Sagittula stellata E-37: one gene and its partner. The protein of the gene in region 1 interacts with the protein of each later gene in a pairwise test. Links are inferred from orthologs where the notes say so. Each region holds a gene or a part of one and is shown on either strand. Other genes may lie near its edges.

Region 1 (5,258 bases):
GTTGCAGGACAGCGGCCAACCGAACGTGACCTTCCGCACCGCTCTGCCGAAACAGACGATGCCGTCCGAGCTTGACGCGGGCATGATCGGGCAGGCCTTCACCAACCTGATCAAGAACGCGGGCGAGGCCACCGAAAGCCTTGTCCAGAAAGGCGCCCCCGATGGATACAAGCCGGAGATCCGCATCGAGGGCGAGGTGGATGGCAACGACGCGGTGATCCGCATCATGGACAACGGGGTCGGTTTGCCGGAGGACCGGGCGCGCCTGTTCGAACCCTATGTCACCACCCGCAACGAAGGCACGGGCCTTGGCCTGCCCATCGTCAAGAAGATCATCGAGGAACATGGCGGCACCCTGCATCTCGACGATGCTCCGTCGTTTACAGACGGCGGGCACCGTGGCGCGATGGCAGTCGTCCGGCTGCCGCTGAGACCCGCGGCCGAGCAGCCGCAACCGGAATTCAATAACGAAAACATGGAGAAGACGGCATGAGCGACATTCTGATTGTCGACGACGAGCGTGACATCCGCGAGCTGATCGGCGACATCCTCGAAGACGAGGGATACACCACCCGGCTGGCCGGAAACTCGAACGATGCCATGGCGGAAATCAATTCGGAACCGCCCGCGCTCCTGATCCTCGACATCTGGTTGAAGGACAGCAAGATGGACGGGATCGACATTCTCAAGACCGTCAAGCGCGACAACCCCGATATCCCCGTGGTCATCATTTCAGGCCATGGCAACATCGAGATCGCCGTGGCGGCGATCAAGCAGGGGGCCTACGACTTCATCGAGAAGCCGTTCAACATCGACCAGCTTCTGGTGGTGATCCGGCGCGCGATGGAGGCCTCGATGCTCAGGCGCGAGAACCAGCAGCTGAAGCGCGGCGAAGTCCGGCAGGCAGAGATGATCGGTGAAAGCGCGTCGTTCCGCACGCTGGTTTCGCAGCTTGAAAAGGTGACGAAATCCAACGGCCGCGTGATGCTGACCGGCCCCGCAGGCTGCGGCAAGGAAGTGGCCGCGCGCTACATCCACGCCAATTCCAACCGCGCGCAGGCGCCCTTCGTCACGGTGAATTGCGCGGGTGTCGAACCGGAGATGATGGAGGCCATGCTGTTTGGTCGCGAAAGCGCCAAGCGCGGGATCGAACCTGGTTTGCTGGAACAGGCTCATGGTGGCGTCGTCTATTTCGACGAGGTCGCGGACATGCCCGTCGGCACACAGTCCAAGATCCTGCGCGTGCTGGTTGACCAGCAGTTCCAGCGTGTCGGCGGCAACGACAAGGTGCGCGTGGATTTGCGCGTGATCTCTTCTACCAACCGCGACCTGCAGGAGGAAATAACCCTCGGACGGTTCCGCGAAGAACTGTATCACCGCCTCAACGTTGTGCCGATCGCCGTACCTTCGCTGGCGGAACGTCGCGAGGATATCCCGGTTCTGGCGCGGCATTTCATCGAGGGCTGCAACCTCTCGCAGGGCCTGCCGATGCGGGAACTGACCGAAGACGCCATCGCGCTGATGCAGACCATGACGTGGCCCGGCAATGTGCGCCAGCTCAAGAACCTGGTTGAACGTGTGCTTATTCTCGGTGACGGTCACGGCCCCATCGAGGCGCGCGAACTGCCGCAGGAAAGCGTTCCGGGCGAGGATGGCGAGGGGCGCGTGGTCCTGTCGGGCACGCTGGCGACGCTGCCGCTGCGCGAGGCGCGCGAAGCCTTCGAACGCGAATACTTGCTGACCCAGATCAACCGGTTCGGCGGGAACATCTCGCGCACGGCGTCGTTTGTCGGTATGGAGCGGTCGGCGCTGCACCGGAAGCTGAAGTCTCTCGGTGTGGTGACGTCGGCCAAGTCCGGCGGGCGGGTGGCCCGGGTGGACGAGGACCGCATGTCGGAAGCGTCCTGAGCGGCGCGCGAAAAAGGCAGACGAGGCAGTGATGAAACGGACAGTGGTTGCGGGCCTGTGCCTGCTGAGCATGGGGCTGGCAGGCTGTGGCATGCCCGCCGACCAGCGTGTGCCCGCGGAGGCAATGAATTTTGCCGCGACGCAATCGGCGGAAGCCGCCAAGATCGCTTCCCTGAAGCGGGACATCCTGGCCCTCGGCCCCGGCATCGACCCCGCCGAGGCAGAACGGGTGGCCGAGGTCGCGGTCAGGGAACCGCTGGTCTGGGCTAAGGAATGGGGCGTCGTCGATCCTCCGCTGATCCACAACATGAAGGTAAACCACGGGCTGAAGCCGCGTGGTTTGTGCAAGGACTGGGCGGACGACCTGCAACGCGCCATGTGGCGGCTGGACCTGAAGACCATCGACCTGCACCGCGCCATCGCGAATTCGCGCAATGTCTCGCTGGAGCATTCGGTGCTGATCGTGTCGGCCAAGGGCGCAAGCTTTGAGCAGGGTATCGTCCTGGATCCCTGGCGGCAGGGCTTGGGCCGGCTGTGGTGGAGCAAGACGTTGGAAGACCCGCGCTACCACTGGGATTCGCGTGAGGAGGTGTTCGCCTGGAAACGTGAATGGAAGGCCCGGGTCGCCGAAGGACGGTGACCCCTTGTGCGGCGTTTCCGCACCGATGAGGATGTACAGGATGGGGTGCCGCGCCACGCGCCCAAGACGTTGACGAGGTGTCTTGCGCGTGTCATGCCGGTTGAAAACCTGTGAGGGCGGGCCATGAAGGTCATCATCTGTGGGGCGGGCCAGGTCGGTTGGCAGATCGCGCGACACCTGTCCGGTGAGCGCAACGATGTGACCGTTGTGGACAGCAACCCCGATCTCGTGCGCCGCGCCACCGACTCGCTCGACGTGCAGGGCATTGCCGGTTTCGCCTCCTATCCCGATGTTCTGGATCGCGCGGGGGCCCGCGACGCCGACATGGTTATCGCCGCGACTCATTCGGACGAAGTCAACATGGTCACCTGTCAGGTGGCGCATTCGGTCTTTGCCGTGCCGCGCAAGGTCGCGCGGCTGCGGGCCGAAAGCTACCTGACCGCCATCTATTCCGACCTTTACCGGCGCGACCACATGCCCATCGACGTGGTGATCTCGCCCGAGCGCGAGGTGGCGGAGGCGGCGCTGCAACGGCTTGCCGCGCCTGTCGCCTTCGATACGGAGAAATTCCTGGACGGGCAGGCGCAGCTCATGGGGTTGTCCATCGACCCGGAGTCGCCCGTTATCAACACACCCCTCAGGCAGTTGACCGACCTGTTTTCGACCCTGCGCGCGGTCGTGGTCGGCGTCCGGCGCGAGGGCACACTGTTCGCGCCGGAAAGCGGCGACCAGCTATTTGCCGGGGACAGCGCTTATGTGATGGTGCACGCCGACGACATCGGCCGGACACTGGAGATCTTCGGCAAGACCTACCGCAAGCAGGAGCGCGTGGTGATTGTCGGCGGCGGCAACGTCGGACTGGCGGTGGCGAGGCGCCTTGAAAAAAAGACCGAACGCATCCGCGCCAAGGTCATCGAACGCGACCGCAAGCAGGCCGAACGCGCCGCCGAGGAACTGGAACGTACCATCGTCCTGCACGGCGACGGGCTCGACCGGGCCTTGCTGTCCGAGGCCGGTGTGGAACGCGCCGATGCCGCGCTGTTCGTGACGGACGACGACAAGGTCAACATGCTGGCTGCGGTGCGCGCCAAGGCGGCCGGCTGCCCCATGGTGATCGTTCTGATCAACGACCCGACGCTTGTGCCGCTGATGGAACCGCTCGGCATCGACGCCTACATCAACCCGCGCTCCACCACTGTGTCCTCGATCCTGCGCCATATCCGCCATGGCAAGGTGCGCACGGTCTATTCCATCGGCGATGCCGAGGCCGAGGTGATCGAGGCCGAGGTCCTGTCGACCTCGCCCATCGCCGGGGCGATGATCCGCGACATCGACTTCCCCGAAGGGGTGCTTGTGGGGGCGGTCCGCAAAGGCGACAAGGTCGTGAAGCCCACGGGCGGCCTGCGGATCGAGGACGGCGACCAGATCGTGCTCTTCAGCCTGTCGGGCGACGTGCCGGAGGTGGAACGCCTTCTGCAGGTCTCCATCGACTTCTTCTGATCCCATGACCCGCCGCGCGGCACATCCCTCTGATCGGCGACCGGCAGAGACTGGCGCATGACGGTTCTCCTGCGTCTGCCGCTGTTCCTTCTGCTGATGGGCATGACGTCGGTCTCGATGTTTCTGCCCGCTGCCTATGCACTGGCGATCGAGGAATTCCACGACTCGCGCAGCTTCTTCTACGCCGGGATCATCGGGCTGGTGCTGACGACGCTGATTGCCATCGCCATGGCCAACCGCGAGCACAACAAAAGCGCGATGCGTCAGTTGCTTGCACTGGCCGCCGGCTTCCTGCTTCTGCCGCTGATGATGGCCGTGCCGTTCTATGAAGCGGTGCGCACAACCACCTTCGACAGCGCCTATTTCGAGATGGTTTCGAGCTTCACCACCACCGGAGCCACGCTGTTCGACCCGGCGCGCCTGTCGGGGCCGGAACACCTGTGGCGCGCGCAGGTCGGCTGGCTGGGGGGGATGCTCATGTGGGTGGCGGCCTCTGCCATTCTTGCACCGCTGGCGCTTGGCGGGTTCGAAGTGACGGCGGCGGGCGAGCCCGGTCAGGCCATCCTGCCGGGCGTGGCGCGCAGCACGACGTCGAACCCGGGGTTCCGGCTGATGCGCAGCGCCGAGGCTCTGGTGCCGCTGTATGTCGGGCTGACACTGGCGTTGGCTGTGATGCTGCTGGTGGCGGGCGACACGCCGCTGGTCGCCCTCACACACGCCATGTCGGTCATGTCGACCTCGGGCATCTCGCCCGTCGGAGGCGTCGAAAACGCGCCCAGCGGCATGTGGGGTGAGGCGATCCTTTTCCTGTTCCTCGCCTTCGCCCTGTCGCGGCAGACGTTTTCGTCCGACACCCGCAACGAGCGGGGCCTTTACTACGATGCCGAATTCCGGCTGGGTCTTCTTATCATCATCGTCGTGCCCCTGGTCTTGTTCGCGCGCCACTGGGCGGCAGCGTTCGACATCGGGGACGAGCAGAACGCACTGGCCGGGCTCAAGGCGCTGTGGGGCGGGCTGTTCACCGCCGCCAGCTTCTTGACGACAAACGGTTTTCTCAGCTCCGAGTGGGCCACGGCTCAGGATTGGTCGGGCCTGTCGACGCCGGGGATAATCCTGATGGGGCTGGCGTTGCTGGGCGGCGGCGTGGCGACGACAGCGGGCGGGGTAAAGCTGCTGCGGGTCTACGCGCTGTACCTCAACGGCCAGCGCG
Region 2 (4,404 bases), 2.1 Mb from region 1 along the record:
CCGCATTCCCAACGGCATCGTCCCGCACATGGGGTCGCAATGGTGGTGCCTGACACGGCAAACGCTGTCCGCCATCCTCGGCGATCCCGAGCGGCGCCGGTACGATGCCTACTTCCGGCACGTCTGGATCCCGGACGAAAGCTACTTCCAGACGCTTGCGCGGGTCTACTCCACGCAGATCGAAAGCCGCTCGCTCACGCTGTCGAAGTTCGACTTTCAGGGCAAGCCGCACATCTTCTACGACGACCACCTGCAACTCTTGCGCCGCTCCGACTGCTTCGTCGCGCGCAAGATATGGCCGCACGCCGACCGGTTGTACGACGCCTTCCTCACCGACCCCAACCGCGCCATGTCGCGACAGGAACCGAACCCCGGCAAGATCGACCGCATCTTCGCCAAGGCGGTGGACCGACGGACCCGCGGGCGTCCCGGCCTCTACATGCAGTCGCGCTTCCCTAACTACGGCTGGGAAAACGGCGTCACCGCCGGCAAGTACTCCGTGTTCCAGGGCTTTTCCGAGCTGTTCATCGACTTCGAGCAATGGTTGGCCCGCGCCACCGGCGCGCAGGTGCACGGCCACCTCTACGCCCCCGAAAGGGCCGAGTTCACGGGCGGGCAGACGCTGATCAACGGCGCCCTTTCCGACAATGCGAAGCTGCGCGACGCCAACCCCCGCGCGTTCCTCACCAACCTGATCTGGAATACGCGCGGCGAACGGCAGTGCTTCCAGTACGGGCCCCGCGACAACCCGGAGATCCTCTGGCCGGTCTCCCGCGACCCCAACGCCCAGATCTCGGTGATCTCCGGCGCCTGGGCCGTGCCGCTCTTCAAGTCCAACGCCAACTTCGCCGACATCCGGGCAGAGGCCGCGCGCCTCCAGAAGGTCGAAAGCAAGATGCTCGACACCCTGCGCAGCCCGGACGTGAAGGCCCGCATCCGCATCTGGTCCATGGCCGAATTCATCGAAAGCCCGATGGAGCCGCTGCAGGTCATCATCGACGAGATCGGCCAGAAGTCCCTGCGCCGCCTGGCCGAAGCCCCGCGCCTCGAAGACCTGACCGGCTTCGGCCAGTTCCTCCAGAACCTCAAGAACCAGGGCATGCACCCCTACCTGATGGGCGACTTCCCCGTCGATCCCGCCCCGCGCAACACCCGGGGCAACACGCGCAAACCCTACCTCGTAAAGAAATAACCCATGCCCAAATTCGATTGCTTCGTTGTCTTCGCCGAAATGCGCACCGGCTCCAATTTCCTCGAGGCCAACCTCAACGCCTTCGACGGGCTGTCCTGCCTCGGCGAAGCGTTCAACCCGCATTTCATCGGCTACCCCAACGCCGAGGACGTGCTGGGGATCGTGCAGTCGGAACGCGACCGCGACCCGGAATGCCTGCTCACCCAGATCCGTGTGGCGACACCGGGCGGGCTGGGCGGGTTCCGCTATTTCCACGACCACGACCCGCGCATTCTCGACACGCTGCTGACCGACCCGAAGATCGCCAAGATCGTGCTGACGCGGAACCCGGTGGAAAGCTACGTGTCGTGGAAGATCGCCCGCGCCACCGGCCAGTGGAAACTGACCAACGTCAAGAAGCGCAAGGAGGCCAAGGCTCACTTCGACGCCCGAGAGTTCGAGGCCCATGTGAACGGCCTCCAGGCCTTTCAGGTGAAGATCCTGAACACCCTGCAAACGACGGCGCAGACCGCCTTCTACGTCGGCTACGAAGACCTGCAGGACGTCTCGGTGATGAACGGGCTGGCACGCTGGCTGGGCTGCTCCGCGCAGCTCGACAGCCTGAACACCGCGCTGAAACGGCAAAACCCCGAACCCCTGTCCGAAAAGGTCGAGAACTTCGACGAGATGCAGAAGGCACTCTCCCGCCAGGATACGTTCAACCTGACCCGCACACCGAACTTCGAGCCCCGCCGCGGCCCGGTAGTGCCCGGCTACCTGGCCTGCGCGAAAACGCCGCTCCTCTACATGCCGATCCGATCCGGCCCGGAACCCATGGTCACGCAATGGATGGCCGCGCTCGATGGCGTGAACACCGGGCAGCTCGCGGGCGATTTCAGCCAAGGCAGCCTGCGCGCGTGGAAACGTGAACGACCGGGACACCGCAGCTTCACCGTGATACGGCACCCCCTCGCCCGTGCACACGAAGCCTTCTGCTCGAAGATCCTCTCCACCGGCAAAGGCAGCTTCAAGGGCATCCGCCAGACGCTCCGCCGCGTGCACGCCCTGCCGATCCCGGAACACGAGCCCGGCCCGGACTACGACGTGAACGCCCACCGCGAGGCCTTCACCGCCTGGCTGCGCTGGGTCAAGGCCAACCTTTCCGGCCAGACCGCGGTCCGGGTCGACGGTCACTGGGCCACCCAGGCACAGTCCATCCAGGGCATGGGTGACTTCACTCTCCCCGACATGGTCATCCGCGAAACCGAAGCCGCGGACTACTTGCCCGCCCTCGCGATGCAGGTCGGCCATGCCGCGCCGCCCGACCCGGAACCGGTCCCGACCGAAGCGCCTTTCGGCTTGGCGCAGATCTACGACGAGCAGATCGAAGCCCTCTCCCAGGACGCCTATCAGCGCGACTACCTGATGTTCGGCTTCGACAGTTGGGGCTGACGCCGATGGCGTCAGCGGTGGAGGGGCTCCGCCCCTCGCGCTCCCCGAGGTATTTCAGCCAAGATGAAGGGAAAGGGCCGCGGGCCTTCATCTTGGTCCAAATACCTGAAGGCCTCAACGGATCACGCGCGTGCTCCATTGAAGTTGGGAGCGTCATGCGTCAACGACCGGGTATCGCCGGCTGGTCGGGGGATGAAGGGTCGGTGGGCGGGCGAATGGCGCAGCCAGAGTCCCGTCCCGCCGACGGTCGCGGGTGTCAGGCCGCCTTGACCGTCTCGAACTCCGTCAGGATCGTGAAGAGGGTGGCCGGGTCGCGGTTGGCGCGCAATTTTGTGCACAGGCCTGCGTCCCGGAGGGTCCGGGACACAAGTGCCAAGGCTTTCAGGTGTTCGACCCCCGCCTCTTCGGGAGCGAAAAGCGAGAACACCAGGTCCACGGGTTGGCGATCGACGGCGTCGAAGTCGATCGGCCGTTCCAGCAGCATGAACACGCCCAGCACCTCGTCGAGCCCCGACACACGCGCGTGCGGCAGGGCGACGCCGTGGCCGACCCCTGTCGGCCCCAGCGATTCCCGTTCCAGCAGGGCTTCGACGACCCGTTGGGCATGCAGGCCATGGACGCTTTCGGCGAGGTCGGCGATGTCGTGCATCAGCCGTTTCTTCGACGAACAGGAGCCCATGACCTTGACGGCATCCGGTTTCAGCAGATCGCTAAACTTCATCATCCAGCCTCTGGTGAAAATCGTTTACCGGTCAACATGTCGCGCGGATCATGGATCGATCCAGCCGATGTTGCCATCGTCGCGCCGGTAGACGACATTCACTCCGTCTTTCTTTTCGTTCCGGAACACCAGCACCGGAGCGCCAGCCAATTCCATCTGCATCACGGCTTCACCGACGGACAGCGAGGGGATCTTGGTTTCCATCTCTGCCACGATGATCGGCTGAAGCGTCTCGGGTTCGGCAGCGTCGTCTCCGCCGTCGTGCGCGAGGATATACGAAGAGGCCCCGAGAAATTCAACAGGTTCCGTACGGTCCTTGTGGTGGTCCTTCAGGCGTCGCTTGTAGCGCCTGAGCTGCTTGTCCATCTTCTCGGAGCAGGCGTCGAAAGCGGCATAGATTTCAGTGGCATGCCCCTTTGCGGCGGCGTTCAGACCGCTCGACAGGTGGACGACGGCCTCGCAAACGAACTGATGGGCCGCCTTGGAAAAAATCACGGTCGCGTCGGTCGGGCGCTGGGAATACTTCTCCAGCACCGAGCCAAGCTCGGTCTGAACGTGGGTCTGCAAAGCTTCGCCAATGTCGATTTGTTTGCCCGTGATCTGGTAACGCATGATCCGTCCTTCTCTCTTATAACCAGACACTTCCTCCGGGGGTGCCATACCCCCGGCAGGAAAGATGCCGGTTCAGGAAAGGCGCCCGTATGCGGTCAGCGCGCAACCGCCCCGGAAAGCCGGGAGTCGGAAGATCTGACATGCCGCAATACAGAGCACCATGTTGCTATTTGAGGTGGAAAGCTCCCCGAGTGTCAATGCAAACCGGAGTGACAGGGTGGTTCATTTCCTGACGTCCCGCGACGCTCCTACGATGCATTTGCGAATTTTCCGTTCACCGGACAAGGAATGCCGCGCTGCGGCACGACATCCGGTCAGGCCAGGCGGAAGTTGTCGCCCAGGTAGACGCGGCGCACGTTCTCGTTCTGCACCACCTCTTCCGGCGTGCCCGACATCAGCACCTGCCCGTCGTGCAGGATGTAGGCCCGGTCGACCAGTTCCAGCGTCT

The links. The genes of interacting proteins can lie anywhere in the genome.
Region 2: the proteins of trkA (region 1) and ABFK29_RS02825 interact in binary tests that used the Escherichia coli proteins (3 or more experiments, as listed by UniProt). The link is inferred for Sagittula stellata E-37 from one-to-one orthologs.

The regions. Positions count from the first base shown.
Region 1 is NZ_CP155729.1:2,689,047-2,694,304, reverse strand. The notes cover bases 1,921-4,859. They hold trkA (Trk system potassium transporter TrkA), read left to right. Parts: upstream 1,921-2,671; coding sequence 2,672-4,048; downstream 4,049-4,859. Other genes in these bases: ABFK29_RS12730 (TrkH family potassium uptake protein), read left to right, coding at 4,106-4,859; ABFK29_RS12740 (hypothetical protein), read left to right, coding at 1,940-2,548. Also shown: ABFK29_RS12750 (sensor histidine kinase NtrY-like), read left to right, coding at 1-493; ABFK29_RS12745 (sigma-54-dependent transcriptional regulator), read left to right, coding at 490-1,908; more of ABFK29_RS12730, read left to right, coding at 4,860-5,258. UniProt on the Escherichia coli protein: Part of the constitutive potassium transport systems TrkG and TrkH. May regulate the transport activity of TrkG and TrkH systems. Binds to NAD(+) and NADH.
Region 2 is NZ_CP155729.1:599,323-603,726, reverse strand. Bases 1,613-4,404 are described here. They hold ABFK29_RS02825 (PTS sugar transporter subunit IIA), read right to left. Parts: upstream 3,345-4,404; coding sequence 2,880-3,344; downstream 1,613-2,879. Other genes in these bases: lptB (LPS export ABC transporter ATP-binding protein), read right to left, coding at 4,271-4,404; hpf (ribosome hibernation-promoting factor, HPF/YfiA family), read right to left, coding at 3,393-3,956; ABFK29_RS02830 (hypothetical protein), read left to right, coding at 1,613-2,623. In the rest of the region: ABFK29_RS02835 (beta-1,6-N-acetylglucosaminyltransferase), read left to right, coding at 1-1,192; more of ABFK29_RS02830, read left to right, coding at 1,196-1,612. UniProt on the Escherichia coli protein: Seems to have a role in regulating nitrogen assimilation.